One region of the Anaerostipes stercorihominis genome, then DNA from elsewhere that is predicted to be linked to it. Evidence: riboswitches for the same ligand, from Rfam matches in the RefSeq annotation. Region 1 holds a riboswitch; the other holds the start of a gene.
What was found. A riboswitch is a leader RNA that binds a small molecule or an ion and turns the genes downstream of it on or off. The one in region 1 is predicted to bind FMN.
Positions count from the first base shown of each region.

Region 1 (3,811 bases):
GGCAAAATATATCTGAAAAATTAGAGCAGAAAGTTTTATTGGAACTTAATGTGGAAAATATTCTGGGGGTAAAAGGAAATTGGAAAATGCGGATGATGATAGATCGTGGAGACATTTCGGATGAAAGTAAACGGTATGTTTTTGGAGGGCAAATGGTAGATTCTATGGTTCTTTCTCCATTGGGGAATACACTGGCAATCAAAGACGGATACAACAACAGAAAAATTGTATTAAGAGATGGGGAGGGAAATTATCTTTATACACAGGCTGATTCAATTCAAGAAGGAAAAATATCTTATTATAATTTCTTTGTCAAGAAACAAAAAACATCGGATTTTGAGGTGATTCCTGTGAAAGAAACTTCGGGAAAACAAATCAAAGAAGAAAAGACGATTGCTTTAATAAAAGGGCAAACGATGCAGTTCAGTGATCATACAGTTTTAAAAATAGAGAAAATTCAGAAAGAAAAAGAATTATTAAGAATTTATACAAAAGTATTATCTTATGATGCGGTGGAATTTCATGTGGGGGTTGAAGGAGATTGTCTGCCGGAGATCGAATCCGATGGGATCAATCGGGATATTTGGATGGACTATGAACAACAGTTGTTGGTGTTTGATTTCTATGATATATTCGGAACCGAAGATTTTCGCAATGCCAAAACATTAAAGTATAAACAGCAGAAGATACAATTGGATGAAAAGAATGCTGTAAAAATTCATTTATTTGAGAGATTCCGTTGACAAAATAAAAAAGTTTGGATTTCTGTTTGTTTATAGAAAATAGTATTTGACAACTTCTTTAAGATGGGCGTATAATGAGCCTGAGAAATAGAATAATATCTTCAGGGCAGGGTGTAATTCCCTACCGGCGGTACAGCCCGCGAGCCTTTTAGGCATGATTCGGTGTGATTCCGAAGCCGACAGTATAGTCTGGATGGAAGAAGATCAAAGAGATAGTGTGTGTAGGATGTCCTGGGATTTTTGTAAGATCCCGGGATTTTTTTGACAGGCGCTTTGGCGTTTGGAACGAAAAAAGTATCCGACAGAACACGAGATGAGAAAAAGTTCCTGAAGTTTTGTTTCAGGAACTTTTTGATTTCAGATCTCTTGTGTCTCATTCTCCCATAAAGAACCTGAAGGGAAGGGAGATGAAAGGATGAAACAAAAATTTATGGAGAGAGCTATCCGGCTTGCCGAAAAAGGCAGGGGATGGACGAATCCGAATCCTCTGGTAGGAGCCGTTGTTGTAAAACAAGATAGGATTATCGGTGAAGGCTATCATGAAAAAATCGGAGGACTACATGCAGAGAGAAATGCATTGAAACATTGTAAGGAGGATCCTGCCGGAGCTTCCATGTACGTCACATTAGAACCTTGTTGTCATTATGGGAAAACACCACCCTGCACGGAGGCGATTATTGAAAGTGGAATTCGAAAGGTCTATGTGGGGAGTTTGGATCCCAATCCTAAAGTATCAGGAAAGGGAATTGAAATTCTTCGAAAACATGGAATTTTGGCAGAAACAGGGGTGTTGGAAGAAAAATGCAAAAGCATCAATGAGATTTTCTTTTATCATATCCGAAATTCACAGCCGTTTATTGCTCTGAAATATGCTATGACACTGGATGGAAAAATCGCAACGTCTTTGGGGGAATCCCGGTGGATTACAGGAGAAGAAGCGAGAGAGCATGTTCATCACTTAAGACATCAGTATTGTGCCATCATGGCAGGAATTCAAACTGTGCTTACAGATGATCCGATGCTAAATGTCAGACTCCAACATGGAAAAGATCCGATTCGTATTATTTGTGATTCCAATCTTAGAATTCCTTTGAAATCAAAGATTGTAAAGACAGCAAAACAGATACCGACGATCATTGCAGCGGTTAAGAAAGATCATGAAAAAGAGAAAGCTTTGGAGGAGAGAGGATGCACGATCCTATATACGGATTCACAGAAGGGCGTTGTGGATGTTCGGCAGCTTTTCGGAGAACTTTACCAAAGAGGAATTGACAGCATTTTAGTAGAAGGCGGCGGAACACTCAATGATACACTTCTTCAAAATCACTGCATTCAAAAGGTTTATGCTTATATCGCACCCAAACTTTTAGGTGGGGAAGAAGCCAAAACACCAGTCGAAGGACAGGGAGTCTTAAAGATCGCAGATGCAATGCTTCTTGAGACGCCAAAAGTTACAGTATTAGGACAGGATCTGTTGTTGGAAGGGCGGGTGAGGTCATGTTTACCGGAATCGTAGAAGAAACGGGAAAAGTCCTTTCGCTGCAAAGAGGAAATCAACATGCCGGTCTGCTGATTCAGGGAGAAAAAATATTTGAGGATTTAAAACCTGGAGATAGTGTGGCAGTCAATGGAGTTTGTCTGACGGCAGCTAAGATTTATAAAAATACTTTCTGTGCAGATGTTATGAATGAAACGTTTTCTCGCAGCAGTCTCGGAAATCTGAAACGAGGTGAGTATGTAAATTTAGAGCGTGCGATGGAAGCCAATGGAAGATTCGGCGGTCATATGGTTGCAGGTCATGTGGATGCAGTGGGAGAGATTGAATCTGTCAAAAAAGATGACAATGCCATATGGTACAAAATCAAAGTTCCCAAACATCTGATGAAATACTGTATTGAAAAGGGGTCTATTACTCTGGATGGAATCAGCTTAACAATTGCAGAACTGACAGATCATACGGTATCTGTATCTATGATTCCTCATACGGTACAAAATACGAATTTCCGGTGGAAACTCCCGGGTGATTATGTGAATCTGGAGAATGATCTGATCGGGAAATACATTGATAAGCTGCTACATGTTCAGAAAGCACAAGAGGAAAAGAATTCAGAAATTACAAGGGAATTATTGCAGAATGCGGGATTTTAGGAGGAAAGATGAGTATGGTAACATGTGAAGTGATGGCGGAACTTCCGACAAAATATGGAAATTTTAAAGCGTACGGATATGTAGATCAAAGAAACGGAGAAGAACATATTGCTTTGGTGAAGGGAAATGTGGCAGATGGATTACCGGTTTTATGCAGAGTCCATTCCGAATGCATGACCGGAGATACCTTTGGATCTTTGAGATGCGATTGTGGACAACAGCGAAGCCGCGCTATGCGTCAGATCGAGAGGGAAGGTCGAGGTGTGTTTTTGTATTTGCGTCAGGAAGGACGGGGAATCGGATTAATAAATAAATTAAAGACATATGTATTGCAGGAACGGGGAATGGATACGGTAGAAGCTAATTTGGCGCTTGGATTTGAAGCAGACGAAAGAGATTACAGTGCAGGAGCAATGATATTAAAAGATTTGGGAATTACAAAACTTCGTCTTATGACAAACAATCCTGCAAAGATGGAAGGGTTGGATAAATATGGTTTGAAAATTGTAGAGAGAGTACCGATCCAAATGCCGATCAATCCCTTTGATCGATACTATATGCAGACAAAACAGAACAAGATGAGACATATGACAAATTATGAAATGTCGCTGTAAGAAAGGAAAGAAAAAGATGAGAGTGTTAGAAGGAAAGTTAGTAGCAAGCGGATTAAAAATAGGAATTGTGGCAGCACGTTTTAATGAGTTTATTGTATCCAAATTAATATCCGGAGCATTGGATGGACTAAAACGCCATGATGTAAGGGAAAATGACATAGATCTTGCATGGGTACCGGGAGCCTTTGAGCTTCCTCTGGCAGCTGATAAAATGGCAAAAAGCGGGAAATATGATGCGGTGATTTGTCTGGGAGCTGTGATTCGGGGAGCAACCAGTCATTATGACTATGTATGCAACGAAGCTGC
Region 1 covers NZ_BAAJCL010000010.1:50,410-54,220, reverse strand. The annotation lists gene AC27EF_RS09870 (DUF4179 domain-containing protein) at 1-743, shown strand, start outside; FMN riboswitch at 837-952, shown strand; gene ribD (bifunctional diaminohydroxyphosphoribosylaminopyrimidine deaminase/5-amino-6-(5-phosphoribosylamino)uracil reductase RibD) at 1,159-2,259, shown strand; gene ribE (riboflavin synthase) at 2,241-2,891, shown strand; partial or broken gene ribA (GTP cyclohydrolase II) at 2,930-3,505, shown strand; gene ribH (6,7-dimethyl-8-ribityllumazine synthase) at 3,522-3,811, shown strand, end outside.

Region 2 (3,811 bases), on a different contig from region 1:
CGATACTTATGATCCGCAATTTCTACAATCGTCACTCCACAATTTAATTGTCTCGGCTCATGCCAGAAATCTTTGATTTCTCTCTGATACATATAAGTAAGCATCCCGTGAATCATAGCTCCATGAGAAAAAACTGCAATATTTTCATATTTTTTCTCATTTGGAAGGATTCTATCCTTCAAAAACTCTTTCCCTCTTAAAATGACCTCTTCGTGGTCTTCACATCCCCCTGCCTTCACAAATTGCTCCGGCGCATCAAAAAATCTCAAAACAGGATCTCCTTCTTCAATTAAATCGGCCTCTGATTTTCCCTCATAAATTCCAAAATCGACTTCCGCAATTCTCTCATCTTCATAAAGGGCAATATTTCTTCCTCCTAATACAATTTCCCCTGTCTCTCTGGCTCGTTTCAGAGGACTTGTATAAGCAATATCAAATGGAATTTTCCGCAATCCTTCTCTGGTAGAGAATGCTAGCTCCCTGCCATATTCATTTAAAGGAATATCGGAACTTCCCTGTATCCGTCTGGATTTATTCCAATCGGTCTCACCGTGTCTGATTAAATATAGCTTCAAACCATTTTACCTCCGTTTTTAGGACATTATACCATAATTTTTCAAGAATTATGAAAAAACTATGGTATTTTTATCGAACTTTGCTATACTATGGATATGATATATTATAAAAAGTTTGATTGGAGAAAAGTATATGAACATTCATGTTGGAGATGAAATTGTACTGACAGAACAGGTCGTTCCGGAAAACACTGCTGAGAAATGGGGAAGCGGCAGTCTTCCTGTCTATGCGACACCCGCTATGATTTCTCTTGTTGAACAGGCGGCTGTCAACCTGCTTGCCGGAAAACTGGATGAAGGCACAACTACCGTAGGAACAAATTTAAATATTGCTCATGTCTCTGCCACTCCGATTGGAGGCACCATTCAATGCCACTGCACCTTAACTGAAATTGACCGCAAACGTCTTGTCTTCCACGTGGAAGTCACAGATAACAAAGGCCGCGTCGGAATCGGTACACACGAGCGTTTTATCGTGGCTTCAGAACCATTTATGGAAAAAGCCAAGAAAAAATTAAATGATGCATAAGTTTTATTTTCCACTCACCAAACGTGATAAGAGGCAGATGACACCATATCATCTGCCTCTTAGATTTTTTAACGGTTGGTTCCTTTTAAAATCGGTGAGATTCTTTTGTATATAAAAAACGTAATCACAACACTGCACATTCCTTTGATAAACGTAAACGGCATATTAAACCATATGAGTGCATCCCACAAGCTGGTTACATTCTTATTGATTGCCTGATATGCACCAAGAATTGCCTCCATCGGCATAAAATTGGTGTAAACCGGATATACAATAAAATAATTGGAAAAGACACTCAGCACAGACATCAGCACCGCTCCAAACAATGCGCCAAGCATTGCTCTTTTCTGTGTCTTTTTCTTCTGATACAACAAACCGGCAGGCAACACAAAACACACGCCTAAAATAAAATTTGAAAGCTCTCCGACTCCGCCGGTCTGCGTGTGAAGCAGATTGATCGCATTCTTAATAAAGCATACTGCAATTCCCGACACCGGTCCCATAGAATATGCCGCCAACAGCGCCGGAAGTTCCGAAAAATCAAACTTAATAAACGGTGGAATCAACACCGGAATGGGAAATTCCAAAAACATCAAAATTGTCGCCAATGCCCCCAACATTCCAGTCATTGCAATGGTTCTCACATTCACCTTGTTTGTCTTCATTGTCATTGTTTCTCCTGCCATCATCATATTCTCCTTTTTAATTTATTTAAGAACAAAATGTTCTCAGAAAATGAAAAAGACCTTATCGTTTACCGAAAACGACAGGGCCCAAAACCTAGATGATGCACCATTACATCACCCGCTACTTCTTTCATCCAGACTATACTGTTGGTTCGGGATTCTAACCCAATCAGCTTGCGCTCGCGGACTTATCCTTTCAAAAGCATCACCGCCAGTCGAGAATTGATATTTGAAAATATCTCACTCTGCCCTGAAGTTGGAGAATTTTTTCTCTACTTCAATATTCAATTTTACAGAAAATGAAAGTGTTTTCTGTTTACGTTCTTATTATAGTCCTTCTTTCTTCCTTTGTAAAGCAATATTTCACATTTCCTTTCTTTACACCAACATTATAATTTGTTAAACTATAAAAAACTAAATACTTTACTTGTATGAATAAAGGAGAGAGAAACTATGGGAATGCACAGAGTTGCCAAGATGCCTTCTCCGGAGGAATTAAGGGAAGAATTTCCTCTGAGTGAAGGGGCAAAAAAAATAAAAGAACAACGAGATCTCGAAATCCGTAATATTTTTACTGGAAAGTCAGACAAATTTATCGTCATCATCGGACCTTGTTCTGCTGATAATGAATCTGCCGTTATGGATTATCTCGGACGTCTCGCAAGAGTTCAGAAGGACCTTTCCGATAAACTTTTAATAATTCCCCGCATCTATACCAATAAACCACGCACCACTGGTGACGGCTATAAAGGAATGATTCACCAGCCCGATCCTGAAAAAGCACCGGACATGGCAAGCGGTCTGCGTTCCGTCCGCAAACTCCACATGGATGCTTTGGAGGAATTTCATATGCCTGCTGCCGATGAGATGCTTTATCCAGGAAACTGGCCATATATGGAAGATATCTTATCTTACGTTGCCGTCGGCGCACGTTCCGTAGAAAATCAACAGCATCGCTTAACCGTCAGCGGATTTGACATTCCTGCCGGCATGAAAAATCCAACAGGAGGAGATCTGACCGTTATGATGAATTCCATCACTGCCGGTCAGCACCAACATGATTTTATTGCCAACGGATATGAAGTCAAAACAGATGGAAATCCTTTAACCCATGCCATTCTGCGTGGCTCTGTCAACCGCCATGGAAATAATATTCCGAACTATCACTATGAAGATCTGACTCGTGTTGCATACATGTACGAAAAATTTCAATTGAAAAATCCCGCTGTCATTGTAGACGCCAATCACTCCAATTCCGGAAAACAATGGGATCAGCAGCCGCGCATCGTTCAGGAAGTTCTTCACAGCAGAAGCTTTCTTCCGGAAATCCGCTCTCTGGTCAAAGGAATCATGATTGAGAGTTATATCGAAGACGGATGCCAGTCCATCGGAAATGGAGTTTACGGGCAGTCCATCACAGACCCTTGCCTTGGCTGGGATAAGTCTGCTGCTCTGCTCTATCGCATGGCTGATTATGTATAACAGTTAAATTTTATTTTAATAATTTCAGTACTCCGGACATGATGCTTGGATTTACAAAACTTTCCATGACACATCCAAGGACTACAAATATAATTTCAAATTGCACACTGTAATTGCGAAAGAAGGAATGTTTTTCATAATACAACATTTCTTCTTTTTCGTTATCCCGAAGATTTCTGCGAAACATTAAAATTCCGGAAACCCCATAGCACAGGAAGTGCGGAAAAAAGCTAAACAATACCAAAAGCATTCCTTTTAATCCTGTCTGAATCACCTGAAGAGACAAAATAGACCCCAAAAAAAATGCCATGCAGAACATTCCACCGTACAAAAACACCAACGGCTGCAGCAAATATCCTGCCAGAAATGCAATTCCATATTGTTTTCCCCGCTTAAATAATATGTACGGAAATAAACTGGCGCTGGAGACATAGAGATCCTGATTGCTGAGAACCAGAGAATCCATCTGTCCTCCATACGCCAGATAATCCTTATATACAAAATTAGTAAAGATGCTTCCCAAAATCAGGCCTGCCATC
Region 2 covers NZ_BAAJCL010000002.1:94,223-98,033, reverse strand. The annotation lists gene AC27EF_RS02600 (histidine phosphatase family protein) at 1-575, opposite strand, end outside; gene AC27EF_RS02595 (thioesterase family protein) at 709-1,104, shown strand; gene AC27EF_RS02590 (ECF transporter S component) at 1,173-1,790, opposite strand; FMN riboswitch at 1,909-2,052, opposite strand; gene AC27EF_RS02585 (3-deoxy-7-phosphoheptulonate synthase) at 2,244-3,272, shown strand; gene AC27EF_RS02580 (hypothetical protein) at 3,283-3,811, opposite strand, start outside.
Region 2: another riboswitch for FMN. It lies ahead of AC27EF_RS02590 (ECF transporter S component); the one in region 1 lies ahead of ribD (bifunctional diaminohydroxyphosphoribosylaminopyrimidine deaminase/5-amino-6-(5-phosphoribosylamino)uracil reductase RibD).